DNA from 3 places in the Paenibacillus sp. B46(2026) genome. Region 3 is predicted to be linked to each of the others. Evidence: riboswitches for the same ligand, from Rfam matches in the RefSeq annotation. Region 3 holds a riboswitch; each other region holds the start of a gene.

Region 1 (9,787 bases), 470 kb from region 3:
ATTCCTTCATGGCTGAATCGGTCCATACGTCGGTACGAATCGGGTCAAATCCAAGCTGTTTCCAGATTTGAAGATTACCTTCCTTGGACAATTTCGCATAGGCGAGGAACTGCTCGGCAAGCTCCACAGCGCCGGACTGATTCGTAATGGACGTTGCTGTTCCACCCATACCTGCTGAACGATTGCCGCCCTCTTCCCATGCCGGCATCGGACGAATGATCATTTTCCCCTTCAGATCCGGAATATGGTCCGTGAACCGATTCATGAACCAGAATGGCATAAATACCGCCGCCGCGCTGCCTTGGTCCATATAACCGAAGTATTCTTCCGTATCATGTCCTGCCCCTGGAGCGACAGCTGCTACCCCTTCCTTCACCATCTGCTGGAAGAACTCCATCGTCTGCACATTCACAGCCGCGTTCACCGTAACATTACCGTCAGCATCCACCTGATCCGATTTCTGTTGACTGATGGCCGGCCACCAGGACCAGTTACCGTTACCTTCAAATGTAATCATCGGTTTGCCTGTCTTCGCGAGCACCTGTTTTCCTGCCTGTTCAAAATCACTCCAGGTCTTGATATCATCTGCATTCACACCCGCCTGATCCAAAATCTCCTGGTTGTAGTACATTACAGTCGCACCGACATGATAATCGATACCGTAATATTTGCCTTCCTTGCTGTAGATCTCGACACGGGATTGTACAATGTTATTCAGTTCTGGCTTGATCATGTCTGTCAGATCCACCAGTTGCGGAACACCTTTCATGAAATTGGGGAATTTACTCTGCTCAATATCCACCAGATCCGGTGCGCCTACACCCGACTGTAATGCAAGCAGCAGCTTCGTATGCATATCATCGTACGGAATCGTGGTCGCTTCCAATTCAATCTGTTGATCCGGATGTTCCTGATTCCACTGCTCTGCCATACTTTCATAAAACTTCTGATGCGAGTCTACAAACGTCCAGAAAATGAGTTTGGTCGCTCCCCCTTGTGCGTTTCCTCCGTTCCCCCCAGATGACCCATTGGACGCTTCCTTTGTCGTACTGCATCCACTCAAGACCGTCATTACCGCAAGAATACATACCCCTAACCAAACCAGCATTTTCTTCATGTACAATCCCCTTCCCAAGGCTGTGATATGAATCAGATGAAGGATAAAGCCAATTTCGTAAGCGCTTTATTTTCTATGTTACTTGCTGTATTATAAAAAATAAATGCTCGATGCCAACATGAATTTTAAATATTCCAACCTGTTCGGAGGTGCCGGATTGGACTCACCCATACTTCACTTCATCACCCCGCCCATTCCCTATTTTATCGATTGTGGACGTGCGTATTACGAAGCTGGTGAATACCATATCAGCCGCAGTGACATCGGTGTATTTGATCTCATTGTCGTTACCCGTGGTTCTCTCGCCATCAACGAGAATGGAACGGAATGGCGACTTCAGGAAGGAGAAGCCTTGATTCTGATGCCTGATGGCCACCATTATGGCAGTGCTGCATGTGAAACGGAGACAGAACTGCTCTGGATTCATTTTCAAACCTATGGCAGCTGGAAGCAATCCAGCGATATGGATGAGTGTCTGGCGAATCAGGCCCACCTTATTGAAACACACAAGAAAAGCGCATATCTGAATCATTGTGACGTATGTTCCATCTTCATTCCCAAACATCTGCGAATTTCACTCAAGGAAATGGAGATGCTGGAACACTTTTCACAGCTTGATCAGGAACCCCAGTCCATGCGAAACTGGAAAAGACAGGCGACCTTTCAACAATTCATGCAGCATCTCGATCGTGGACTATCCTCCCTGTCCGATGTAACCGCCATTCGCATCGCCGAGAAGATTGAATTATATATCCGTCATAATTACTCACTTCCGATCTCCAATCCTTTGCTGCAAAAGGAACTGAATTATCACCCGAACTATCTGGCCCGAAGTATGTTAAAGGTCTACGGCATGACACCGATGGAATATCTGTTACACTACAGACTCGAACAGGCCAAAAAGTTGCTGCTGCAAACGGCCTGGTCCGTTGCTCGCATTGCCGAGGAGATTGGATTCAATCATGTATCCTACTTTTCTTCCTGTTTCTCCAAAAAAGAAGGCATCTCACCCTCCAACTTCCGTAACAAATTTACCGGTACCGAATACAAACCCAAGTCGCTATAAGTCTGTCCAAGTTGATATAGCAAAATAGCGCCCGGTAGGTCGAGATCACGTTGCTCTGCAACAGTTATCTTCGAACAAACTGGGCGCTACTTCATGTACAATCCGCAATAATATCGGATATTGAATATAGGATGCTACCTAATACCTGTTACTTGACGGTTAACGACTACATCCATTCAACTTTCACCAGCCACTGGCTCCTCCTCAGGTGCAATAACGATCGTCACGTTCGCTTGCGCCTTCAGTTCCGTACCCTCCACGGCTCCTTCAACCGTGAACGTGCCCGCAGCTGCTAATTGCTGAGCCGTTATCTCATTCCAGACCACCGTAACGTCCTTTGTTGTGCCATCGCTGTACGTCACAGCAACAACGGCAGGTAAGGATGGCATTTCACCCACCACAGCCGTCACATCCACACTTCCCACTTTGCTAACGTTCGGCTGAGGTGTATTCTCTTCAGACGGATCTGGCAGGACAACAACTTCATCCTCCCCATTCAGCGCCAGCGAAGTACTGGATGCAAGGGTTGCCACTTCGGTTGCGCTCAGCGCACGGCTATAGATACGGAAATCATCAATGAGCCCGTTAAAATACGGATCAGGGTACTGTGACTTGCCAATATAGTTATTCTTGGTCTGACCGAGACTGGACGGTTTCAATGTCATATTGTTATTCCGCCCGACTTCCACACCATCCACGTAGATGATGCCGGTGTTGCCTGTCAGGGTAACAGTCACATGTTTCCACACGCCCACCGGGAGACCTGGCACATTAATCGTCTGTTCCTGGCCTGCAGCATTCCCTCCGGTGGTGATCGCAAATCTCATATTGTTCCCCACCTTCGGCGTCAGGAACATATAGGTTCCCGTCCCTGAACCAAAATCGAAAATGCGGGTAAAATCACTGAGAGCGTTCGCCTTCACCCAGGTTGCGATGGTTACGGAATCGGCCCTGCTGACAATACCTTCAGGTAATTGCACATAACCGTCCGTACCTGACAGACTAATGGCACGATTCTTTTTGCCGGTTACCCAGGATGTTGTACCTTTGGCAGTCGCATGGTTGCCACTACCGGAAGAATCCGCGGCAGCTGTGCCTGTGTTCTCGTCAAAATTGTACTGTGCCATCTTCTCCGGAAGTGGCGGTGCGGCATTCACCGTCACTTGCACGGTGTCATTTGCCGACAATATCGAATCATTAGCCGTTAAACGGAATGTATACACGCCCGCAGCCGAAACGGTTGCCTGCGTATACGCTGAATTTGGCGATGCAAAAGAGACCTGTGCTCCTGCCGGTCCATTCACCAAACTCCATCCCAAAGTTAACTGACCACTCGGCAGTCCATCATCGGTAACCGTTCCCTGAAGACGGATCTTGTCAGGCAACGTGATGGAAGAATCCGTTCCTGCGTCAACCGTTGGAGCCGCGTTGGCATCCGGGGTCGTAGGCGTAAGCTCCACACTGTAAGACGCCGCTGTACCTGCATCTACCTTCAACGTATTCACCGGTTGATAGGCATTGAATTTGCCTTTCACCTGACCGTCCACCTTAATCAGATATGTGCCTGTTTTCAGACCCTGGAACGTAATGGACGTCTGGTGCGGCTGGCCTGGCGTCAGATTCTTCATATCCAGCCAGACATAATCCTTCGCAACAGCCAGTTTGGCCCCTGTATACTGGTCTTTGTTCAGTTCAATGTACAGCTTTTCAGTGATCAGATTAAGTCTCTTATACAATCCATCCAGTGGAGTGATATTATATTGTCCATTCGTAAGTGTGACATCTGCACCGTACCCTGTCAGTCCAAAGATCGGGTCCACCGCAATATCTGCACTCAATGTCTGCAATGCACCGAACAGGCCAAGATCTGCTTCCCCTGTCATCCCGCGCCAACCATTCAATAGTGGTACATTGGCGCCACCGCCCGTTCCATTTGTCCCATAGTTACCTTTCTCCGCCTGATACGTCCAGGAAGCTGCACCAAAATTGTCCGGATCAGCACTAATCTGTCCCGAGTTAATGGCGCCTACGTTGGCGATCTTCGCGGCATAGGACAAGCGCTGTTGTTCTTCCCGCTTGGTGCCTTCATGGAACCGAATCCAGTCATCCATGGCGTATCCGGCCAGAGAGGTCGTGTACTGGAAGTTAAACCAATTCTCCCCGGTAATCGTTACCGGGTCCGTGTAGTAATACCACACTGGCATATGTCCACGGGAAGCACGGGTCTTGAGATTGATTTTGCCCATAATCTCCAATGCTCTACTCTGCTCTGTTACTTGATCGGAATGCAACTTCGCCAGCGTGTATACGGCTTCCTCGCCCGTATTGTCATAGCTGTATTCCGAGCCATAAGGATAAGTTGTATTCTTGAAATTCCCGTATTTCGTTCGCATTTTCGTGATGATATCGTTGGCCTCTGTGTCATAGCCCTCTTTTTTCAAAGCCTGAATGATATCCGGAGTTGTCAATTCTCCCATCAGCCCGGTATTCCAGTTGTAGGCGACAGGCCCCTCGTAGAGGGCTTTGAAAATGTTATAAGCGCGCAGCAGATAGGTTTCTTTGTCATGCTTGTAAGTAACGAGATCAGGGTATAAATCCGCAATTTTATACATGCTGAAATAGGTGTTATACACATGTGGATAAGCATATCCACGGTAGGTTGGTGTTGTATTCGGCTCTGGCATCAGAAAATCGTGGATTAGATAATCTTCATGATGTCCATTCATCAGATTGGTCCAGATCGATGTCTCCAGGTAATCATCCACGGCCCGAATTTCCCGGGCAACGGGTGTCAGCGTGTTCTTTTCAGCCAGAAACTGTCCATGCGTCAGTCCCCAGTCATCGCCCCAACCCCAGTAGCCGTTGAACACATTACGTTTGGACTTGGTATTCATCATCCAGTCATCAAACACTTTGTCCCGGATATCCCCCGGCAGGTTCCACTGGGTTTTATCCACCATAAAGGTCGAATGATCCTGCAACGCTTTGTCGACTGGATCAATAGCATAGAATTGCAGCACCGTTTTTTTGCCGCCATCATACTCCACAGTCACGTTATTGGGCCCCAGCTGGCTGAACTGCAATTCATAGATTTTATGATCGCCAGGCTTGCTTTCCTTTAATGGTACAACCGTTCCATTCGCATATTGCACTTTGGTGATGGTCTTGGATGTACGCAGATCCACCTTTGCTTTCTGGTTGGTCGGCACGATCATGCCAGGAACTACGGTTACATCAATAAGTCCCGCGTTATATAGTGCATTCTTCGCTGCATGTTCGTCCGCAACAGCCAGAAACTTGAATCCGTACGTCTTCGACTGGCCTGCTTCCAGAACCAGGCTTGTATTCGGCAGATATCCCCGGTTGGTGGATTTGATCACGTTGGAATGGATATAGAAGACGTTCAGTCCTTCAATCCATTTGCCTTCATTTGCCGGATTCCAGGCCCACTTGCTACCCGGATGTTCTTCATTACGCCACCGATCCTGATACTCGAATCCGGCTCCTGTCGTTGCATCCGGAATCAGCATCAGATAAGAACCAATGCCGCTTGGACGGCTGGCTGTAATATAGGAGCTGTTGTTGCCAACAAACGAGTGTGTAACGACTCGTGTCTCATAGATCGCATCCCCGTAGGTCCACTGTTCATTGAATGGCAAGGGCAGACCCAAATCACCAATCTCAAGCTTCTGGCCGCTCGTATTCTGCACTTCAATCTTCCACAGAATGGAGCCATCTGTCTGGGTGGTGTAGGTCTCGATCACTTTGAAATTGCGGATACCCTGGGCATTGGATGCATTGGCATATGTCACCGTCACCTGATTGCCGGAATTCGTGATAGTCCGCCCATCTGCTGACAGATTGGTCCAGGCTTTGGTCCACGCCCCACCATTCAGTCGGTACGTGAACATTAGTTCACCGAGCCACTGGTGGTCTGCTGTATTTTGTTCTGGCGCAACGGTTGCATTCATAACGTATTCCGTCGGAAAAGCATCGCCCTTGATCTTAATGGAAGAGATTTCGCCATGACTTCCCGTCTGGAGAATGAGCTTGTCAGTGGACAACTCGTGGGCATACGTTTGATCCGTAGCAAATACAAGCGCAGCCGCCAGGGATAGCACTGCGCTCAACATCATTTTTAACCTCATGAACTTGGCCTCCTCTTATGGATTCATCGTTAACGTTCATAGGCTGGTACACGACTTATAGCCGTTCTTCATTCTTCCGTCTTATCTGAACAAGGAGTCCACAACAACCGATTCCAAGCCTGCTTCAGTCCCCGTGAATCACCTCCTTTCCATGTTGTTGTTGACCCTCCCCGTCCCTCTCTCGAACCCAGACACTCATCTCGCCCTCTTCCCGATTCGCCCATGTAAAATAGGGAACGAATCGCAGCGTCACGGCTTGAACGTCCCGTTTCACATCACTGCGATATAGTTGAACTGCACCACCCTCATGGGAGACGAGTCGCCTTGCCTCTATGGTAAGATCGGGAACACCCAACAGATTCCCTCCCCCATGGTTCACCTCAAATTTCGCTGATGCCGGTAATTCAATACGATATAATCCTGCACCGTTATCCGTTTCTTCAAGACAATACATGAAGGGCCCGCGCTGAGTGGCCACTTTACCAAACGTATCCCTGATGTGGTCATGCCCTCTCATGCGTAACACCTCCATGGGAAAACGTAACCTGATCTCATCTCCGGCTTGCCAGCATCGTTGCACTTTCATGTAACCGCATTCAATTATGGTTTCGTCTATATCTGCCTTTTCTCCGTTAATCCACAACTGCGGAGATACACACCAATCCGGTTTTCTTAATGCCATTGTGAATCCTGTCTCCTCACCGGAAACAGACTCGATCCGGATGACCGCTTCGCCGTTGGAGGTATAGGTCGAGTTCATGTTGACGGAAAAGTCCGTACCATTCAATGTAAACGCCGCTTCGCCACCGATATACAATTGCACATACAGTGTGGATGCAGCCTCATCGGTGGTATACACATATTGATCCAATGAAGCCAGTAATCGTGCAATATTGGGTGGACAGCAAGCGCAACCGAACCATCCCTGCCGACGTGTCCGCACATGCGCATAATTGGGATTGACCTTGTGTAGCTCCGGATCGGCTTCGAGCGGATTCACATAGAAGAAGCGTTGTCCATCCAGTGACATGCCGCTAATTACGGTATTGTACAACGCTCGCTCCAATACGTCCGTATACTTGCTGTCCGGCTTGATCTGAAACATGCGTTTTGCCCAGAAAATCAATCCAATCGACGCACAAGTCTCTGCATATGCGGTATCTCCCGGCAGGTCGTAATCCCCTGTGAATGCTTCCTCTTTTGCAGATGAACCGATGCTTCCCGTAATGTACATTCTCTTGTTGACCGTATTGTTCCATAATCGCTCACATGCTTCTTTCAGCGACTCATCTCCCATCTCTGCCGCTACATCAGCCACTGCAGCACACATATACACCAAGCGAACCGCATGGCCTTCGGCTGTATCCTGCGCTCGAATCGGAAGGTGAGACTGGGAGTAGCTATGACGGTGAACCATATCCAGCTCTCCAAAATGTACACTACGCCCACGCTTCTCCCATTCCTCCACAAAATAGTGTGGACGGGTTCCCCGCTGCTCCAGAAAATAACGGCTCAAATTCAGATAGGCCTCTTTCCCAGTGGTCTGATACAGCTTGAATAGGGCCAGTTCAATCTCCTGATGTCCATCATAACCAGGCAATTGTCCCGGTTCTGTACCGAATATCGTCCCAATATGATCGGCCAGACGAATGACCACATCCAGCAGATTACGTTTACCCGTTGCCTCATAATAAGCAACACCCGCTTCAATCATATGACCTGCACAGTACAGTTCGTGGCATTCCGCCAGATTCGTCCAGCGTGCTCCAGGTTCTTTTAGTGTGAAGTAGGTATTCAAGTATCCATCGGCTTGTTGAGCATGAGCAATGGTCTCGATGACCCTATCCACAATGCGTTCCAGTTCCGGATCTGGTTCGGCTGCAAGCAGGTATGACGCAGCTTCGATCCACTTGGCTACATCACTGTCCTGAAAGACCATGCCGTAGTGCTCTCCTTCTTCTTCACCCGCAGCAATGCGGAAATTACGGATGGCCCGGCTGGGTTCAGCCCCCTCGATGCGATCATTCAGTGCCTCCCATTGATAGGGGACAACCACGGTCCGCACCAGATCAACATAATGGGACCAGAATGGATCTTTTATTTTATTTCTCATCGGAACCTCTCCTTGTTCTATTCAATATCCTCATTTTACAAATCATTACAGGTCGATGAAATCATCATTTCCAACTGAAATTTGTATGATTACAACCTCACTCCTCGGATCTGACTCCAAGTTCATCTCGTGAATTCAATCATGCTGCCTCTTTACAGTTCATGTTCGAGTGATATATGCTGAACACACAACTGCATATCTTGAACTTTTGCACTAGGGGAGCCCTGCGGCTGAGACGAATATGACTATTCGGACCCTTTGAACCTGATCTGGATCATACCAGCGGAGGGAAGTGGAGCGGCCTTTTAGTAAGCAGAATTTTTTCATGTATGTGAAGATAAATTGCGAATTTAACTTACAGACCCACTCATTTCTCCGGAAATGGGTGGGTCTTTTTTGTTTCTTTTGCAGAGTACAAGATGCCGTTGTTATTCCTGCAGTCTGACATCAAGGGGGTGAGGATCAGATGACCAACCATGTAACCATTCACAACGTAAGCTTCGCTTTTCCCGAAAAAAAGGATTCCCCCGTGCTCGCCAATGTGTCGCTTCAGGTACAAAAAGGAGAATTTGTCTCGCTCATCGGCTCCAGCGGATCAGGTAAAAGCACTCTCTTCAAGCTGCTCGCAGGCTTGCTTGAGCCAACCGTCGGTACCATCGACATTGCCGATGTACCGCAAGGACAACGGCTCGGACGAGTCGCCTATATGCCGCAGAAAGATCTGCTGTTATCCTGGCGAACCGTCATGGAGAACTGCATGCTGCCTGCCGAGTTGGCACCAGGCCGACAAGACAAGGACAAGTTACGGGCCGACATCATAGCTGGATTAGCAAGGTTCGGCCTGTCGGGTTATGAACAGGCCTATCCGGATAAGTTATCCGGCGGCATGCGGCAGCGGGTCGCACTGCTTCGTACCTTGCTTACAGGCGGGCAGCTCATGTTGCTGGATGAACCCTTCGGTGCACTCGATGCCTTAACCAAACGAGAAATGCATCGCTGGTTGTTGGAGCTGTGGGAGGGATTGTGCCAAACCGTGCTGTTCATTACACATGACATCGAAGAAGCCTTGCTGTTAAGTGACCGTATCATTCTGTTAACTCCAGGGGGGCAAGGTCAGCAGCTGCGGGAAATGACGGTTCCTTTGCCACGCCCAAGACATTCGGACCTGATCTACGAACCGGCTCTCGTGCAGATGAGACAACAACTGGAGGAACAATTACATGCGAAGCGACAAGGTTAGCGTCCGGACGTGGCTCTCGAAGTGGTTTTTCCAATATGGTTTGTTTATTGTGCTCATGCTCTTATTACTGGCGATCTGGGAATCGATTGTACGTCTGGGATGG
Region 2 (9,787 bases), 260 kb from region 3:
ATAAGATCAGGAAGAAATAGATATCCCCGATACTTTTCATAAAATGACGATATTCAGCGAGCTGATCTTCTGCCCGGACACCCGAATAATAGGCTTGTAAAAGCTTGTAAATCCCATAAGTGATTGCGCCAGAGGCAAGCATGCTTAACCCTAATAACATAATCATGGTTGTGCGAAAACTTCTTCGTTTAGTCATTAAACGTGTACCCCACACCCCAAATGGTTTTGATAAACTTGTTCTTGTTCACATCTTCTCCCAGCTTTTTGCGCAGGGTCCGAATATGGACCATCACGGTATTCCCGCTCTCGTAATAGGCTTCTCCCCATACCTGTTCAAAAATACTTTCTGCACTGAACACCTGTTTGGGGTGGCTCGCGAGCAGATACAGAATGTCGAATTCCTTCGGTGTTAGTTCCACTGGTTTGCCGTAGAGTGTAACGCGATGTTGATCTGGCGTGATGATGAGTCCGCCCTTCTCCAGAATGGAGCGCTGAGCAGGCGCAGACTGACTGAATTGCAGCGAACGGCGCAACTGGGAGTTAACCCGGGCAACAAGCTCCATTGGATTGAACGGTTTGGTCATATAATCGTCCGCGCCCATCACAAGTCCCGTAATTTTGTCCATATCCGACGTTCTGGCACTCAGGAAAATGATCGGTAAATGATGTTGCTCCCGAATTTTCCGGGTGACCTCGTACCCATCCATACCAGGCATCATAATGTCCAGAATCGCCAAATCTATCGCTTGGGTCTGAACGGCTTGAACCGCCGCTTTCCCATCAAAGGCCTGAACGGTGTGGTATCCTTCTTTTTCTAAATGCAATGCAACCAGGTCAGCGATCTCAACTTCATCGTCTGCGATCAGAATCGTAATTCGCTTCATTGCTTATTCCACTCCTATGTGTGATGCTCAACAATATAACATATTTGAATGCAACAGATAAACCAATGAAAGGAATCCATAGATATGAAACTGGAGCGTTTATTAGCCATCGTGGTACTGCTCATCAATCGTGGGCGAGTACAAGCCAAAGACTTGGCAGATATGTTCGAAGTATCGATCCGGACCATCTATCGGGACATCGATACATTGGGTCAAGCAGGTATCCCTGTGGTGACGTATCAGGGGGCGAGCGGCGGGATAGGTTTGGCAGAGGGCTACCGTCTGGATCGAAACGTGTTAACTGACAAGGACCTTGCTTCTATCGTCACTGCACTGCGTAGCGTGTCAACCTCTCATGCTAATGCGGCGCGTGAGCTTCTAGTCGAAAAACTCAGCAGCATTGTACCTGAATCCAAAAATGACGATTTTCAGGCCAATACCAATCGTTTCATCGTGGATTATTCAACCTGGACGCATCCCGAAGCGCTGAAAATCAAGCTTGAGCTTATCGAACAGGGTATGGATCAATTACGACCCGTAACCTTTACCTACTGCAGTGCGGAAGGTATCCAAACTCACCGAACTGCCGACCCTCATACCATCGTACTCAAGAAGCATTCCTGGTACCTGTATGCTTTTTGTCACGAGCGGAATCAATTTCGCATGTTCAAGCTCGTGCGAATGCAGGATGTCACGCTTGCTGATGAGCGCTTCGAGCGTAAAGTTATTAACCCACAGGACAGACCTTGGCAACAGGAATGGAGCCGTCCGGACAATCAGGCTGGGTTAACCTTGAAATTCCATGCTCGCGTCCGTCATATTGCGGAAGAATGGTTTGGGATCGAGAACGTCATTCCTGATGGGAATGGGTATTACATCAGCCAGGTTGCTTTTCCCGAGGATGCCTGGTTATACGGGTTCATTCTGGGCTTCGGCGCGGACGTTGAAGTATTGGAACCTCAGCATATTCGGGAAGAGATCTGCCGCATTGCCGAGCAAATTGTACAAAATTATATGCCTCAAACTCAAACCTGACAGACAGCTGTCCAGTTCCTCCCCGTATACTTCAGATATATTCAATCTGTACATATACAAGGAGGAATTAATGATGAACGTCACTGTATGTCAAAGCTGCGGAATGCCGCTGACAACCCCTGCTCAATTCGGCACCGAAGCAGATGGAAGCACGACTCGTGAATACTGTATCTATTGTTACAAGGAAGGCACGTTCGAACAGCCTGGTATTTCACTGGAAGGCATGACCGAGATGTGCACTACCATTCTGAAGGAGGAGGGCATGGACGAGGAATCCGCTCGTTCGATGCTGCGTAACCAGCTGCCCTTTTTGAAACGATGGCGTACTACTGCGGCTGATCAACATGCGGAATTCCTAGCGGGGAACTCAGCTGCTGCTACTCATCCTGGTCAGGTAACAGCAGATAAACTGTACTCTGCCCAGCCCGTTCGTTATGTCACGCTCCCAGGCAAGCGTCTTGCTGGCGTATCCGCCCGTACAACCAATGCCATTGAGATGAGTGGCAAAGGCTGTATTCAGGGACTCTGGAACAATTATTTTGCCTCAGAGCACCTCCCTGCACCCGAAGCTGCTCGCTATGGCTGTTACACGGATTACACCGATGGCATAACCGGAGAGTACACCATACTGGTAGGGCATGAGATCAGTTCGGAAGAATCATTACCTGAAGGATTGGATGACCTTCTGCTCCCTCCCGCAACTTACGCGGTATTCACTTCCAGAAAAGGACCCATGGCTGAGGTTGTCGGCGAAGCATGGGGAGCCGTGTGGGCATGGGACAAGCAAAGTGACCGGACCTTCACAGGAGATTTCGAATTGTATGATGAACGCAGCCTGAATCCCGAAAGTGTACAAGTGGATATATACATCGCTGTTCGACAAAGTAGATAAAGAGTACGATATACATCTCAGACAGAATCAAAGTTAATTCGCATCCTTATATCACATCAGCTGCCGAGTTTGCTCGGCAGTTTTTTGTCATATCCGGAACTACATAACCACCTGAGCAACCCGACTATGGTACCAAGTTAGTTAGCATGCTTTGCATCATTCAACCAGATAATATGCCTCATATGCAGGTACCATTGACTTTCATGAAATTGGGACTATTCACTTAACAACCGATTCTATCCTCCCATATCAAACCGTTCATATCAGGTTCTTTACTCCTGAATTTTCCTAAAACCGTTTACATCTTCTCAATACGGGGTAAAATCACTACAACCCAATTGGAATTGTGCCTTAAACTTATCATTTCGTCTAACAAGTCATATGTACCTATAGGTGCATCAGGAAACATAAACAGTCGAAATACATAACCTGTATTACATCATATTAATTGCATATTCAACATGCATTAAAGGAGGAACCAAGATGATCCGCATGCCTATTCAGCAAATGATCCCGTACCACCACCAATATCCGCGCAACACGGCGACCACTGCTCCCAAAAAGGAGAATGAGAACACTCAAGGCCTATCCTTTCATGAAATTCTGCAGCAAAAAATGGCGAAGAAAAATGCTTCTCCTTCCCTTAGATAAAAATGGATACCAGACCCTAGTCGAGTCAGGTTATCAACCGTCTTTCCGCAGCTTGGCGGAAGGGCGGTTATTGGCGTTGAGCAACAAACAACTGTACAGTCCTCCGTCATGTTTCTATAATAATTAGAATACTTAGGAGATCGATAACATATATGAACTGCAAAAGGGGACTTAACTTATGATCACCATTGGTTGTTTTCACGCACACTATTCCAACATCGCTTTAATTGAAGAGACGCTTGCTCCTTATGAAGTTGAATTGGTCCATTACGTCGATCCAGGTCTGGATCGCCTTAAACATGACGCTGACTTTTCCAATGTAGTTATACGCGATAAAGTAGCTCAGACGCTCCACTGGATCGCTGAGTGTCATGCAGATGCCATTCTGGTCACCTGTACCCTGTTTGCGACCGTACTGGAGCAGGAAGCCAAACATATTCCTGTGCCTGTGATCGGCATAGATGATCCATTATTGCAGAAGATGCGGCAAATACCGGAAGAATACATCGTAGCCTTCACCAACCCCGCAACCATTGAAGGAACGATGGCACGGGTGAATCAGGCGTTACAGCAAGAGAATGAGAATGGACAACTACACGTTTCCCAGACACCTCAGACGGAAGCGGTGTGCATTCCGGGGACATTCGATTTGATTATGCGCGGAGATAAGCATGGGTATCACGAAGCAGTACGTGAAGGATTACAACAGATTGCTGAGCAGCATCCCGGTAAAAGGGTAGTCGCAGCCCAGCTCTCCATGGCTCCTGCAGCTGCACAGGTTTCAACAGACACAGGCATTGAGATCCATAGCCCGTTGGCATTGCTTGCGACGTATTTGGAAAAGAATTTGGGATTAGTTCTTCGATGAACTCGCCTATTAACTAACACCACTAATATGCGTTTCCTCTATATTGTTGGTTTAAAATAAAATCATGTCATGGAACAAAAAAGCCGTTCTTCTCTGCAATGACAGAGAGAAACGGCTTTATCTATATGTCAGACTGCCCAGCTTACGCTTTACCAGCGTCTAGGAGCGTGTCCGATATTCCTCGGCCTTTTCCTGCATGCCCGCAGCTACAGCCTCATTCTCGGACAATCCTTTGTCCGCCGCAAAGGCACGGATGTCCTGCGTGATGCGCATGCTACAGAACTTCGGTCCGCACATGGAGCAGAAATGAGCTTCCTTGGCCCCTTCTGCCGGAAGTGTCTCATCATGGTAGGACAGTGCCCGTTCCGGGTCCAGCGACAGGTTGAACTGGTCCCGCCAGCGGAACTCAAAACGCGCTTTGGACAGGGCGTCATCACGGCGCTGAGCACGCGGATGGCCTTTTGCCAGATCAGCGGCATGGGCTGCGATCTTGTAAGCGATAACCCCTTCCCGCACATCATCCTTGTTGGGCAGGCCCAAATGCTCTTTCGGCGTAACATAACAGAGCATGGACGTGCCGAACCAACCAATCATGGCCGCCCCAATGGCGGACGTGATGTGATCGTATCCCGGCGCGATGTCGGTCGTCAGCGGCCCCAGCGTATAGAACGGTGCTTCCTGACAGATCTCCATCTGCAGATCCACGTTCTCCTTGATCTTGTGCATCGGCACGTGACCCGGGCCTTCAATCATCACCTGTACATCGTGCTTCCACGCAATCTGCGTCAGTTCTCCAAGCGTCGCCAGTTCCGCCATCTGTGCTTCATCGTTGGCATCGTAGATGCTGCCTGGACGGAGTCCATCTCCCAGCGAGAACGCCACATCATACCTTTTCATAATCTCGCAGATTTCTTCAAAATGAGTGTACAAAAAATTCTCCCGATGATGCGCAAGGCACCATGCTGCCATAATGGACCCACCGCGAGACACAATGCCTGTCATCCGCTTGGCCGTCATCGGGATATAACGCAGCAGCACGCCTGCATGAATCGTAAAGTAGTCCACGCCCTGCTCTGCCTGCTCAATAAGCGTGTCACGGTATATCTCCCAGGTCAGCGCTTCCGCTTCGCCGTTCACCTTCTCCAGCGCCTGATACAGCGGCACCGTACCGATTGGAACAGGCGAATTGCGGATGATCCATTCCCGGGTGGTATGAATGTTTTTGCCTGTGGACAGATCCATCACAGTATCCGATCCCCAGCGTACCGCCCAGGTCATCTTCTCCACCTCTTCCTCGATGGAAGAAGATACAGCAGAGTTGCCGATGTTGGCATTGATCTTCACATGAAAATGACGACCGATCAACATCGGCTCACTCTCCGGGTGATTGATGTTAGACGGCAGAATGGCCCTTCCACTCGCCAGCTCCTGACGCACAAATTCAGGCTCCACACCTTCACGAATGGCGGCAAACTCCATCTCTGCCGTAATCACTCCCTGTCTCGCATAATGCATCTGGGTCACACAGCGTCCTGGCTGTGCCCGCAGCGGTTTACCGCGTAATCCAGGGTACTCCTCGGCTCCTGCTCTCTTTCCTCCGGGTTTCAGTCCGTTATCTTCCGGTTTAATTGCACGACCTTGGTAAGCCTCGACATCGCCACGCTCTGTGATCCAACGGGTGCGCAGGGCTGGTAGACCTGCACGGATATCCGCATGAAATGCGGGATCGGTCATGGGGCCGCTCGTATCGTAGACACGCAGCGGTTCGTTATGCTCCACCCCTTGGGGAGTATTCGTGTCATGAAGGGCTATCTCACGCTCCGGTACAGCAATGTCCGGCCGTGAGCCCTGAATGTAGACTTTGCGGCTGCCCGGAAAGGGCTGAACCCTTCCGGCCGCTCCTGTTTCCTTTTCCACCTGCTGACCGTTATGTTCCTGTTCCATCGCTTGTTGTCCCGTTTGATTTCCTGTACTCATGTCGCTTGTCTCCTCCTCAGTGTTTGTTCGCTTGGTTTTGGGTTCACATCATCATTAGCTCGCTTACGTACCTGTCCCAAATCATGCAGAGTGCAGAGAAGAAAGAGCGATCCTATACCAGACCAGAGGAGACATCATTCATGTACAGGTAACAACAGACTGAAGGCTGCCACAGATCATGGATCTATGGTGACTTCTCTCTCATCATCCAAGCCCACTTTCGCAGGTTATTGAAAAAGCAGTCCATGGAGTGTGTGTTATATCGCCCGTTCACTGTATATAAAAAAAAGCCGGTCCCCGAAGGAACCGACTTTAATGTCCATCACCAATAATGCTCCTTATGCAGCTCCATAACGGAGTCCTGCAAGAGTCACACATGTGGTGGTTGTGGTCATATCGCCGATTACTTCCCTACGCTGGTATGATCCAGATCAGGTGCAAAGGGTCCGGAATCTCATGCGATTCCGTCTCAGTCCGGACAATTCGGACTCCCCCAGTAACGTTAACAAGTTGCGGCATACATAAGCCGCCGTTCATATTCAATGAAGCTGGCCCCGCTGGGCCGTCCATTACAGAGTAGCGCAACCGGAACATAAAAACAACCTTTATTATTCCAGAACACCAACTCAATTGGAGAAAAACCTTACAGCAACATCAGGATAACATGAGCCCCATTTGCGTAGCAGCATCCTTCAACACAGGTGCGTATTCATGCAATGTCTCCTGCGAGAGTCGACTGACAGGCCCTGAAACCGAGAGGGCAGCTGCAATATTGCCTCTGCGATCCATAATCGGTACTGATACGGCGGCAGCCCCCGGCTCACGTTCCTCATAACTCGTGGCATATCCGTTATCCCGGATGTCTCCCATCTGCGCCAAATACACCGCTGGATCAATAAACACCGGCCATTCCGGCCCGTTCATCAGTTCTTCACGATCCTCGTCGGTGGCAAACGCCATCAAGACTTTGCTGGACGCACCCACAGAGAGCGGGAGCCTAACGCCGACGGGAGCAACACGGCGAATCGCCTGATCACTTTGCACAGCCTGAATCCGAATCCGTTCACTGCCATCACGCAAATACAGACTCACGGTCTCTCCCAACCGGTCTCTCAGTCGCTCCATCGCCGGCAGCAGCAGAATCGCCGGATCATCACTGCGGGACATATGAGCCGACAGCTCCCAGATTCGGATGCCAAGTCGGTATTTCTCTGTTGCCGCATCCCGGATGACAAACCCTCGATCCTCCAGCGTAGCCATCAAGCGATGCACTGTGCTTTTGTGCAGGCCAATCTGGCTGGCAATCTCGGTGAGTCCCAGATCACTGCGTGTGGTAAAACATAATAATATATCCAGCGCCCGTTCTACAGCCCGGACGGTTAACTTGCGATCTTCCATGGCATAATGCCCTCCTCATGTTTCATCACATGAAACTTGGTTACATAAATTATATGAGAAACGGTCTCATCTGTAAACCAAAAAGAGCCAAAATCAGAATAGGCAAAAGTGTAAATTTTTCCTTTTTATAAGACTTAATCCCCTGTAATTTACACACTAAGGTAATGTTACCCATATATCTTAAGAACTATATAACAATTGCGTAACAAATGCCCTCAATCAATTGACTTTGGCTATATTGGAACATACGATAAAGATATATTACTTTAAGATATCGCTCTGAAGCAGGCTCTGAAATAGACGCAATTCTCTTTTCATGTCGTTGTTATCTTCAACCGAACTTCAAAGGAGGGGCATTCATGTATCCAACATCCCAGAGCGAAGCCCCGCTGCAAACAAAAGTGTCCGATCTGCCCTCTTCGCTATCACCCAGGCTGATTCGGTTCAAACATATTATCGTAGCGTTGCTGCTCTCCGTTGTATTTTTCCTACTGTTTTGTTTTATTGCACTGCATGGTTATATCGCATGGGTATTATCCAATCCAACCGTAGCGCCTGTCTTCTCCAATCCGATGCAGGCCAAGAACATGAAGTACGAAGATATCACGTTCCCGGCAGCAGATGGCAGTCGGACGATGCAGGGATGGTATATTCCTGCTGACAATACTGCAAGCAAAACGATTATCTTCAGTCATGGCTATGGTGCCAACCGCGAAGAAACATGGGTACCTATGTACGATCTGGCCCACTATGCCCATCAACTCGGGTTCAACGTGGTGATGTTCGATTACGGTTTTGCCTCCCAAGTAAACAAAGCCGTAGCCACAGGTGGCAAAGCCGAGTCACAACAGTTGCTCGGTGCCATCCAGTTTGCCAAACAGCGCGGTGCGCAGGAACTGGTTGTCTGGGGCTTCTCCATGGGTGCCGGTACGGCGCTTCAAACCGGACTGATTACACAGGAAGTGGATGCGATGATTCTGGACAGTACGTTCCTGCTTGAGCCGGATACGCTGTACCACAACATTCATAACCAGATTGATCTGCCGCGTCAACCTACACTGGAGATCATGAACCTGTTGTTCCCTGTTCTGAATGGTACCGGATTGCAACAGATTCCGTATCAGGAAGTAAAAAAAGAGGACTACCCGTTCCCGATCTTCTTCATCCATGGTACGGAGGACGAGAAGGCGCCTTACCCGATCGCAGAGCAACTCGCGGCGAACCAGACCAATCCGTACTCGGATGTATGGATTGTCCAGGACGCGCATCATGAACTTATTTTCCGAGAACACCCGAAGGAATATCTTCGCCGTGTCTCTACGTTCCTGAGTCATGTAACGAAGACAAGCAGTGACGATGTGCAGAACACGAATAATGGAGAATGACCGTATTTTAACAATCGAGTTATTCGTTGATTCTTGAGCCCTCCGGGGCTCTTTTTTTGCGTACATAGGACAACAGGCCAGCGGAATATACTCTTGGGACGCATTAAGCGACGGTCTGAGCATGCAAAAAAATTCATCTGAAGGAGGTCCACCAGATATGAACTGGTATGGATATGGTCACCTGCTGCCTCTGCGGACATTGGAGGAAATCCGTTTCTGGAAAGAGCAGGAGAAAGAACATACGCTCGTCATTCGTGCACTGGTCCCTGAACTGGAGCCCCCATACGTTAAGCTCCTGGAGGAATGGGAGGCTACTTTTGAGAACAGTGAGAGAGTAGCGCATCAGCTATTAAAGCAACTATTACCAGGAACCCATCCACCCGCCCCCTACATGATTGGTTGTGTTGATAAACTCGTATCGGCTGCCCGCCAGCAATCAAGGGAGTTCATCAAACAGCTATATGTTCTTCTGGAGCAAAGTGCTGCTGTTCAAGCTGTTCCGCTTGCCGAAGCACTCATTTTGCATTTTATCCGCGAATCGGAGTATTTCCTGGGCGTACTGGATACACTCAGTCAACCTGGGATCATGCGGGATTCGACCACAGAGCAATCTTTCTCATTAGAAAATGCGTTGCAAACAACGATTTCAGGGAACGTCAATCGAGAGGCCACAGAAGTTCCATCTTCCGTCGAAGGA
Region 3 (9,787 bases):
TCGGTGAAGCTTTGATGCTTTTGATCTTCTCCTGCACCTGGACAACCAACTGGGCTTTTGCCCCGTCTACCTGTGCAAAAATGGTTGCTTCGCCCGCGGCCACGGCCTTGACTTTACCTTTCACCATCGTCGCAACTGCTGCATTGCTGGTGGACCATGTGACACCTTCGGTAACATCCTGTTTGTTATCAAAACCTTCTACGGTTGCCATCACCTGAAGCTTAGCTGTCTCGGATACACTCAACTTCTGCGGGCTGCTATTGGTAATTTCAATCGATGTCACATCACCCGTTGCCGCCAAGGCTAACGAAGGAACCATTACGGCTAACGCCATAATTAGAGCAAGCGTGCCTCGAAGAGCCAGTTTGATTCTACTCATTTCTATCCCCATCTCCCATAATCCAATATTTTACTTCTATTATATTATATCGGATACGCATTGCACAAAGTTGAATAACGTAAGTGGGAGTCTTGGAACAATTCATGATTTTCATTGTATAATATGGGAAGGTCGCGTAATACTGTTTTAATAAACCTAAAAGGTGGGGTGGGATATGTATGATCGAAAAGAATTTGCTTGATATGGTTTCTCCTAAAGATAACCGTAAACGTATGAAAGCTATTGTCACTGCGGCATCCACCAAGATCCGTTCTGAAGACGAAATGATTCTATTGATGAAAACAGCCCGCAATCGTTTCAAAAAAGCCCTTGAATCTGGACAAATTGAAATCATTAACGAGCGTGAATGGAAGCTGCGTTAACATTTAAGAAATAATTTTATTTATTTACATAAACGAAGAAATTTGTGATCAAGGAAGTAAGCTATATCTTAGGTCCAAGCACTAACCAGATCAGTTAAATTTAGCACAAAATATTAGGAGATCGGTTCGTTAAAAAGTGTTACCGTTTAAAAGGGGATGTCCATCGTCACATGCAACTTGACGTGTAACATCCCCTTTTTCTACTACCTAAAGCGTCACATAACCTCTCTACTTCACTTCATCCTGCTCTGGCAAAATCAAGCTCTCCGCGCCGCCCATATATGGCCGTAGGGCTACCGGAATGCGAATGCTTCCATCCTCCTGCTGATGATTCTCAAGCAACGGAATCAAGATACGCGGCGACGCCACCGCCGTATTATTCAGCGTGTGACAATAAGCCAACTTGCCTTCGGCATCCACGCAACGAATATTCGAACGGCGAGCCTGGAAATCATGCAAATTCGACGACGAATGGGTTTCTCCATATGCAGCGCGGCTTGGCATCCAGGTCTCTATGTCGTACTGTTTGTACGTTTTCTGCGACATATCTCCGGTACACACGGCCACAACACGATAAGGCAGTTCAAGTAATTGCAGCAATTCCTCCGCGTGTCCCGTAATCTCTTGCAACATGCGCTCCGATTCTTCTGCATCAGGGGCACAAAGAATGACCTGCTCGACTTTGGCAAACTGGTGCACACGATATAATCCGCGTACATCACGTCCGCCAGAGCCAACCTCACTGCGGAAACACGTCGATACCGCGGCCAGCTTCACCGGCTCTTGAACATCGACAATCTCATCCGCATAATACGAGACCAGCGGCACTTCAGAAGTTCCCACCAGCCACTTGTTCTCCCCTTCGAGTTCGTAGACCTGATCTCGACCGGTTGGGAAGAATCCGGTGTTCACCAGTGCGTCCTCCCTGACCATCAGCGGTACCTCCATCGGTGTAAACCCGTGCTTCAGCAGCAGATCCAGCGCAAGTTGCTGTACTGCCCGATGCAATAACAGGCCAGCGCCTTTTAATACATAGCTTCGCGTACCGCCAATCTTAACTCCACGAGGAATATCGATCAGATCATGCAACTCCCCAAGTTCTACGTGATCCTTGGTAGCGTACTCGAACGCTGGTAACTCTCCCACACGTCGCAGCTCTACATTATCTGCTTCCGACGAGCCATTGGGGGTATCCGGAGATACGATATTGGGCACCAGCCATTGCAGCTTGGTTACTTCCTCCTGCACAGGGGCAAGCTTGGCTTCCACCTGTTCCAACTGTGCATTGAGCTGCTTCACTTGCGTCCGCAAACCCTCAGCCTGTTCCCGTTTACCAGCCTGCATTAGCCTACCAATGTCCGCAGATAACGTATTGCGCAACCTGCGTCCTTCTTCTGATTCCTGCAAAAGTGTTCTGCGTTCTTCATCCCGCTCTAACAATGTACGAATGTTGATCTTGATTTTTTTCCCGTCTGCTGCCGCCTGAACCTCTTCTGCATGTGCGCGAATCCACTTCATTTCCAACATGGTCACCGTCTCCTTTGGCTGTAAAAATACAAAAAGCGCCCTCATCCCTTGGGACGAGGAGCGCTCTGCTCGCGGTGCCACCCAACTTGCTGAATCAGGATATCCTGCTTCCAGCCTCTTGGTCCGCGATAACGGGCGGTTCCGGTTAACTTGGGGAAATATCGCTCCCCTGGCGAAAACACCTCCGAGTTGGATGCTCTTCAACGGCATGGTTCCGATCTGTAATTGTTGTGTTTCAGTATATACGAACGATAGACCAAATTGCAATCTTCTGTATCTATCCGGAATTCATGGCACAACGTAACATGTCCTGTTATGATAGACTTTGTTTCCAAGACTGTGCTTTATTGTGATCCTCAATTTATGTATATAAGTAGAAGGAGTTCTTTATGAAAAAATTACTTTGGATCGGATGTCTGTCCTATTTCCTGATTGGACTTGCCCACGTTGTGCTCGGTTCCATTCTGCCCGTTGCACTTGAACATTACGGCAAAGATTACAGCCAAGGCGGGACGCTGATCTTTGCTCAATTTGCCGGATTCCTGGGTGGTGTATTGTTATCTCCATGGCTGAACAGACGCTTCGGTAAAAGGGGAGGTCTATTAATCGTCACAGCGTTGCTCTTTATTGCAGAATTATCCTACATGCTGTTGCCACCATGGGGCTGGATGTTCGTCATCGCACCCGCAGCCGGCTTCGGATTCGGAATGGTTGAGGCTGTCATTGGCACCATTATCATTGCTGCAATCAAAGACAATACAGCCGTTGCCATGAGCCGATTGGAAGTGTTATTCGGGATCGGGGCGATGGTCATGCCACTCATGGCCAGCGGTCTGATTGCTGCCGGATACTGGCGCCTTTCCTTTCTCGTTGTTGCGACCTGCGCAGCGCTGACCTTTGTTTTCTGGGCGAAAGGATCATTTGGAGAGCTGGATCAGGTACTGGATCGACGGAGTTCAAATCATGCTTCCGTACATACGCACTCTGCTGGGACATCGGGTGAGATGCACCCCGCATCTGCAAGCACACCCGGTCCAACCTATCGCGGACGTAACCTGACTCTTCTGGTACTATTCGTCCTGTTCTTCTTCCTTTATGTTGGCACGGAGATGAGTCTTGCGAACTTCATGCCAGCGATCCTGATTGAGAAAATGAACATGAAGGAAGCCGGAGCAGCGCTTAGTGTCACCTGTTTCTGGATTGCCATGTCTGTCGGACGACTCTTTGCCGGGTATATCGCAGAGAAATTCCAATACCGCGTCTATGTCCTGTACAGTTGTCTAGCATCTGTTCTCTTGTTAATGGTATTTCCATTCACAAACCAAATCTGGTCTGCATTTCTCATCATCTTACTGCTTGGACTTGCGATGTCAGGGATATTCTCCATTGCCCTTGTCTTCGCCAGTAAACTGCTGCCCGGAACAGAAGAATCCACACCCAGCATTTTGATTGCCTCAGGTGGGGTTGGCGGTGCCATTCTGCCTTTGACGACGGGATGGAGTCTTGATCATCTGGCGGTTAATCAGTCTGCATGGATGCTTGCCATCTTTGCAGTTGGCCTGCTTGTCATTAGCGTGATCACGTATCAATGGCAGAACAAACATGTAGTCGATCCAGCGACTTAACAGTTATGTGTCGATGCAGTCCTGAGAATTAGAATTACCTATTAAAGAAATCAAGATGTCTACTGTCATGACCTGATGGTGGACATTTTTTTGTAGCGTTATTCTGTTCTAACGAACCTGGTACACGCTATTTATCTCCATTTCTGCATGTTTGAAATCTAACGAATCCTAGAGACGTTATTCTAGATAACTAGCTTCAAATCAAGGTCTCGTTGCAGTTTCTTAGCATAATAACGCCGCTGAGATTCGTTAGATTTTTTATTCCCTACAAACTGGCCTAATAAGGTGTTCTCGATTCGTTAGCGCTGTAATCATGGTGGCAAGTGCCCTATCTTTTCCTCCCTAATCACCTTTCATTAAAGGTGAGAATAATTTTTATTCATTTGCACAAGATTGCCCAGGAAATACTTTGGGACCGGCTGAATCACACACTTTTGTTAACGGCAGGCAATACAGGCCCGTTGCCCTTGATGAATTTACCGAATACATATCGTACGAGTGGTCCCAGAATGATTAACTGATATGGAAGCGCCAGGCTGAAGTTACGAGCGATTGTATGAAGGTACGTACGGAGTACGGATGCCCCATTTAATTGATCCGCGAGATATGCCGAAATCATTCCATACATGGACATGGTCAAAACCATACCGATCACCATAAAAAATGACATGGCGAGCACACCCAAAATCTTGTTGGACTTGTCAAAGGGCAAGGAAAAAGCAATCTTTCTCGCCACAGGGCCAACAATGAAGGACTCCACCAGAAACGCGATGACAAAACATAATATGAATTGAAGCAGTATCTCAAGCGGGGACATCTTGCCGAGTAACCCACTGTGCCATAGATTGAAGAACATCATGACTACGACCATTCCTGTACACATCATTAATCCGAAAATTATTTGTTCCTTCTTGCTTGTTGGCAATTCTCTCATCCTCTCTGTTTACTTTGACAATTATAGAGATCATGGATGCCCCCACATAAGTGAACATTCTGTGAACAATTATGATTTTTCCAAATTAAAACTGGATTTGACAACCCTGTAGTACAGCCCTATGATATCCCTTAAAATGGTAGAAGCATTCACTACATAAGGAGGATTTGGATTATGAGTTTTCAAAAACGCATTGACCACGTCGGCATTGCCGTGCGTGATCTGGATACCACACTGCGTTTCTATACGGAGATTGTTGGTCTTGAATTGAAAGACCGGGTAACCCATACCAACGGCGTCATTCAGCTCGCCTTCCTTGGCTTCAATGGAAGTAACGAGACTGAGATTGAGTTAATTCAAGGATACAGCGACAAGCTGCCTTCCGAAGGTACGGTACACCATTTTGCGATCCACGTGGATGATCTTGATTCTGAGTACAAACGCATCCAAGCCACCGAAGCCGAATTTATTGATGGAGAGATTATTACACTGCCTAACGGTTACCGCTATTTCTTCATCTATGGACCTGAAAAAGAATGGATTGAGTTCTTCCAGCGCTAAGAATTGGAGTTGATTTATGAACATTTTAATTACCGGCGCAGCAGGGAAAATTGGACGTGACTTGTCCCAACACTTGTCAGAAGCATTTCACCTGCGACTAACGGATTTGAATATCGACAGACTACATACGTATCAAGGGACAGGCCATGAAGTCATGACACTGGATGTGACAGATCCCGAAGCCTGTCAGCATGCTTGCGAAGGCATGGATGTGGTTGTACATCTGGCGGGAGATCCTTCCCCGTATGCCGGATTCTATGAATCGTTATTGGACATCAATATCAAAGGTACATTTAATGTATTCCGTGCAGCGAAGGACCAAGGTGTACGAAGAGTCATTCTGGCAAGCAGTGCACAGACGATCGAGGGGTATCCCATTGATGCTCAAGTCTATCCAGACATGCCGACACGCCCACGGAATTTGTACGGGGTTAGCAAATGTTTTGGAGAATCGCTCGCTTCCTATTTTGCGTATACCGAAGGTTTACAAAGTGTTGCGGTACGTATAGGTGCATATGATGATTTTCAATCGGACGGACCAGCGTTGGAGGCAAGGGATATGAGCGCGTATATTAGTCCGGCTGACTTGTGTGATTTGATGTTCAAAGCAATTACAGCTACCAATCTGGAGCCCTTCACCATACTGCATGGGATCTCGAATAATCGGTTTAAACGATTGAATCTGGAAACCACTCAGAAACAGGTAGGCTATGACCCGAAATCCGATGCTTTTGCACTCAGCCAGATTTCCTTATATGATTCGCCACGATAATTATTGAAAATAACACATCTAAACAGGCTGTTATACATATGTATAACGGCCTGTTTGATAAGTCCATACGTGTCCCTATCCAGTTCCTGACTGGACACGTTCCACTCGCTGGCCTATAATTACACCTAGTAATGCCCGTAACTTCATAGTTTCCCAGGGGAGTCGGAATTGGCCGGCTGAGAGTGTATCCCACCAAGATACTAACCCTTAGACCTGATCTGGATCATGCCAGCGTAGGAATCGGAGTATATCGAAATGGCACAGCCCTATGGCTGAACGCCACCTCTCTAACGCCTGCACGCGTCCCGGATTACGGGACGCTTTTTTTGTTGATATCAGAAAGTATAAGCTTCGAAGCATCACCTTCCTGATATTGCAAGAAAAACTTCCGCTAAACGCGGTCTGGCTTCTTCGAATGACATCGATAGACGTTTTTCTTATGTTCAAAATAACGTCATCCGGATCTCAACTGGTATAAATCTGTCGATTTATGCAAGATGATTGGATATGAAGCCAAGGAGTACCCCGTGCCACTCGGCCGGACATACCGAAGGAGAGAATCAAAGATGAAATGGCGTAAAACGATGGGATTGTTGCTCTTATGCGTGCTTATGGTGACTGTAGTCGCATGTGGCGGCAAAGAAGCTGCCCCGACAGGACAGAACGGCAACACAAATACAGAAAGCAGCAACGAAGGTGACACTGCCGCCTTGAAGGATATTAAAGTGGTGCTCGACTGGACACCAAATACGAATCATACAGGCCTGTATGCGGCCGTTGATCAAGGTTTTTATAAGGCCGAAGGCCTGAACGTTGAGATTGTACAGCCAGGTGCCGGTGGCGCAGATACGATGGTTGCCTCCAATGAAGTGCCTTTTGGCGTGAGTTATCAGGAGAGTGTTACTCAAGCCCGTACACAGGGTGTTCCACTCGTCTCCATCGCAGCAGTTATTCAGCATAATACATCCGGGTTCGCTGCTCCGGCGGATCGGAATATCAAATCACCGAAAGATTTTGAAGGCAAAACCTATGGCGGCTGGGGTTCTCCAGTGGAAGAAGCCGTGATGCAATCCATTATGGAAGGCAAAGGCGCCGATGTATCCAAAGTGAAAAATATTAACATGGGTGACGCTGACTTTTTCACCGCAGTGAAACGGGATATTGATTTTGCGTGGATTTTCTACGCCTGGACGGGCATTGAAGCCGAACTTCGCGGGGAACCGATCGACATGTTATATGTGAAGGATTATTCAGATGCACTGGATTACTACACGCCTGTCCTCGTAACGAACGAGCAGACGATTCAAAACGACCCTGAGCTGGTGAAAGCATTCCTGAAGGCCACCTCCGAAGGGTATCAATATGCGATTGATCATCCCGAAGACGCAGCGAACATTCTGATCAAGGCCGTACCGGATCTGGATAAAGACCTCGTGGTGGCAAGCCAGAAATGGCTTAGTCCAAAGTACACGGATGACGCCCCGCGTTGGGGAGAACAAAAGCAGGAAGTGTGGCAGAACTACACGGACTGGATGTTTAGCAAAAAACTACTGGATGAACAGATCGATGTGAGCAAAGCATATACGAACGAGTTCTTACCCCAATAAAATCTAACTGTTAAGTTGACCTTTATGTACACAAGAACGAAGAGTGCAGAACCCATCTGAAGAAGCGAAGCGCTCACCTAAAAGCTTTCTGAAAGAAAGCTCCTTCGGAAGCATATGCTATCCCCGGATTTCCTCCATTAAAAATGGAATCAAGAAATCCGGGGATAACAGCGATCGGAAGAGGGTACTGCAATCGGAGTGGTAAAGTGTACATTCGCTATGTTCGACTTATACCACCCATTCGAAAGGAGCCGTGATCTCTCATGGCAAGCACACTGCTTAGCATTCAGGTTATTCCCAAAACGCCAAATGGCGAGAACTCTTATCCTTATGTAGATCGCGCCATTGAAGTTATTCAGCAATCTGGCCTTAAGTATCAGGTGAACGCGCTCGACACCACGATGGAGGGGGAATTGGAGGAACTGCTGGAGGTTGTCCGCAAGATGCACGAGGTACTTGTGGAGGCTGGCAGCCCAAGCATCATCTCTCAGATCAAGATCGCCCATAGCCCTACTGGCTTCAGCATGGATACCCTGACGGAGAAGTATCGCTAATGCATGCCTATTTCAAAAGTGTATGGCCGCCCTTTGTGGCGGTTATTCTCTTTATAGCGATATGGCAGGGAGCCGTCTCTCTCTTCCATATTGAGAAATGGATGCTGCCTGCACCGTCCGACATCGCCCGCGAAGCGGCAACCCAGACCGAACGGCTTGGCATGCACGCTTCCGCAACCATTCAGTTAACGCTGATCGGATTCGCCGCTGGCACAGCGGTTGGATTACTGATTGCAATGGTGCTGCATTTGGTCCCTTTTCTCAAGTCGGCCTTGTATCCTTTACTTATTCTCAGTCAAAATATCCCAACCATCGCGCTCGCGCCGCTCCTGTTAATCTGGTTCGGATTCGGGCTGTTGCCCAAGCTGATTACGATCATCCTGGTCTGTTTCTTCCCCGTTGCAGTGGCGGCCATGGACGGCTTGACCCGTACAGATGCAGCAATGATGAACTATATGCGCATGGCTGGTGCCAAACGTCGCCATATCTTCTGGAAGCTGGAGCTTCCCCATGCGCTGCCATCTGTGTTCTCCGGTGTCAAAATCGCCGCTACCTATAGCGTGATGGGTGCCATCATCGCCGAATGGATTGGTGCAGACAAGGGTATTGGTTATTATATGATGCTGCAAAAGTCGGCTTATCGCACAGATCGTTTATTCGTGGCAATCATGATTATTGTCGCGCTCAGCTTACTGCTCTTCCTGCTCATTGCCCTGTTGGAGAAGCTGCTCGTGCGCTGGCGGCCACAGAAGCGGTAGTAAAGAAGTAATCTGTATATTAGGAAGTGATGATCATATGAATCGGCAACAGGACGAACAAGTCCAGCCTGGACGAGAAGCAAGCGTAATGGAGCCAAAGCACGGTGAAAGGCTTCACCCGGCTAACCCTGATCGACCTGCCAATACTGCTCCTGCTCCCGTTCCACCTGCACTGGACGTTGTTAATGTTCATGCATCATTCCGCGAACGGCGCAGTAGGCTACCGGTTCTAAACGGCCTGTCCCTGAAGGTGGAGCAAGGCGAGTTTGTCGCTATCGTTGGGCCATCCGGCTGTGGCAAAAGCACCCTGTTCCATATCATCGGCGGTCTGCTGAAACCTCAGGAAGGGCAAGTACTCATGAACGGTCATGATGTGACGGGCCAACGTGGCAAAATTAGTTATATGCCACAACAGCCCGCCCTTTTCCCGTGGCGCACCATTGAAGACAATGTACTGCTTGCTGGTGAAGTATCTTCAAGCGCTCCCCCTCGGGCCGAAGCACTTGCAGAAGCTCGTAAGTGGTTAAGCAGCGTGGGTCTTGCGGGATTCGAGCAAGCCTATCCTCATATGCTGTCGGGCGGAATGCAGCAGCGTGCTGCATTTCTGCGCGCCCTGCTCAGTCCGCAGGAATTAATGCTGCTGGATGAACCTTTCAGCGCGCTGGATGCACTGACACGTAGCGACAT

Evidence for each region. A riboswitch is a leader RNA that binds a small molecule or an ion and turns the genes downstream of it on or off. The one in region 3 is predicted to bind thiamine pyrophosphate.
Region 1: another riboswitch for thiamine pyrophosphate. It lies ahead of AC1S8V_RS04550 (ABC transporter ATP-binding protein); the one in region 3 lies ahead of AC1S8V_RS02365 (ABC transporter substrate-binding protein).
Region 2: another riboswitch for thiamine pyrophosphate. It lies ahead of thiC (phosphomethylpyrimidine synthase ThiC); the one in region 3 lies ahead of AC1S8V_RS02365 (ABC transporter substrate-binding protein).

Annotation. Positions count from the first base shown of each region.
Region 1 covers NZ_CM165907.1:964,089-973,875, reverse strand. The annotation lists gene AC1S8V_RS04570 (ABC transporter substrate-binding protein) at 1-1,117, opposite strand, end outside; gene AC1S8V_RS04565 (helix-turn-helix domain-containing protein) at 1,236-2,183, shown strand; gene AC1S8V_RS04560 (DUF5695 domain-containing protein) at 2,360-6,316, opposite strand; gene AC1S8V_RS04555 (glycoside hydrolase family 127 protein) at 6,456-8,444, opposite strand; TPP riboswitch at 8,650-8,752, shown strand; gene AC1S8V_RS04550 (ABC transporter ATP-binding protein) at 8,911-9,684, shown strand; gene AC1S8V_RS04545 (ABC transporter permease) at 9,665-9,787, shown strand, end outside.
Region 2 covers NZ_CM165907.1:746,019-755,805, reverse strand. The annotation lists gene AC1S8V_RS03590 (sensor histidine kinase) at 1-196, opposite strand, end outside; gene AC1S8V_RS03585 (response regulator transcription factor) at 189-884, opposite strand; gene AC1S8V_RS03580 (helix-turn-helix transcriptional regulator) at 969-1,919, shown strand; gene AC1S8V_RS03575 (zinc ribbon domain-containing protein) at 1,990-2,811, shown strand; gene AC1S8V_RS03570 (hypothetical protein) at 3,295-3,462, shown strand; gene AC1S8V_RS03565 (hypothetical protein) at 3,641-4,330, shown strand; gene thiC (phosphomethylpyrimidine synthase ThiC) at 4,490-6,274, opposite strand; TPP riboswitch at 6,699-6,812, opposite strand; gene AC1S8V_RS03555 (IclR family transcriptional regulator) at 6,962-7,705, opposite strand; gene AC1S8V_RS03550 (alpha/beta hydrolase) at 8,065-9,090, shown strand; gene AC1S8V_RS03545 (Fe-Mn family superoxide dismutase) at 9,248-9,787, shown strand, end outside.
Region 3 covers NZ_CM165907.1:489,778-499,564, reverse strand. The annotation lists gene AC1S8V_RS02400 (Ig-like domain-containing protein) at 1-379, opposite strand, end outside; gene AC1S8V_RS02395 (hypothetical protein) at 559-762, shown strand; gene serS (serine--tRNA ligase) at 991-2,289, opposite strand; gene AC1S8V_RS02385 (MFS transporter) at 2,679-3,914, shown strand; gene AC1S8V_RS02380 (DUF2798 domain-containing protein) at 4,339-4,848, opposite strand; gene AC1S8V_RS02375 (VOC family protein) at 5,023-5,409, shown strand; gene AC1S8V_RS02370 (NAD-dependent epimerase/dehydratase family protein) at 5,426-6,181, shown strand; TPP riboswitch at 6,327-6,439, shown strand; gene AC1S8V_RS02365 (ABC transporter substrate-binding protein) at 6,748-7,788, shown strand; gene AC1S8V_RS02360 (thiamine-binding protein) at 8,052-8,342, shown strand; gene AC1S8V_RS02355 (ABC transporter permease) at 8,342-9,100, shown strand; gene AC1S8V_RS02350 (ABC transporter ATP-binding protein) at 9,138-9,787, shown strand, end outside.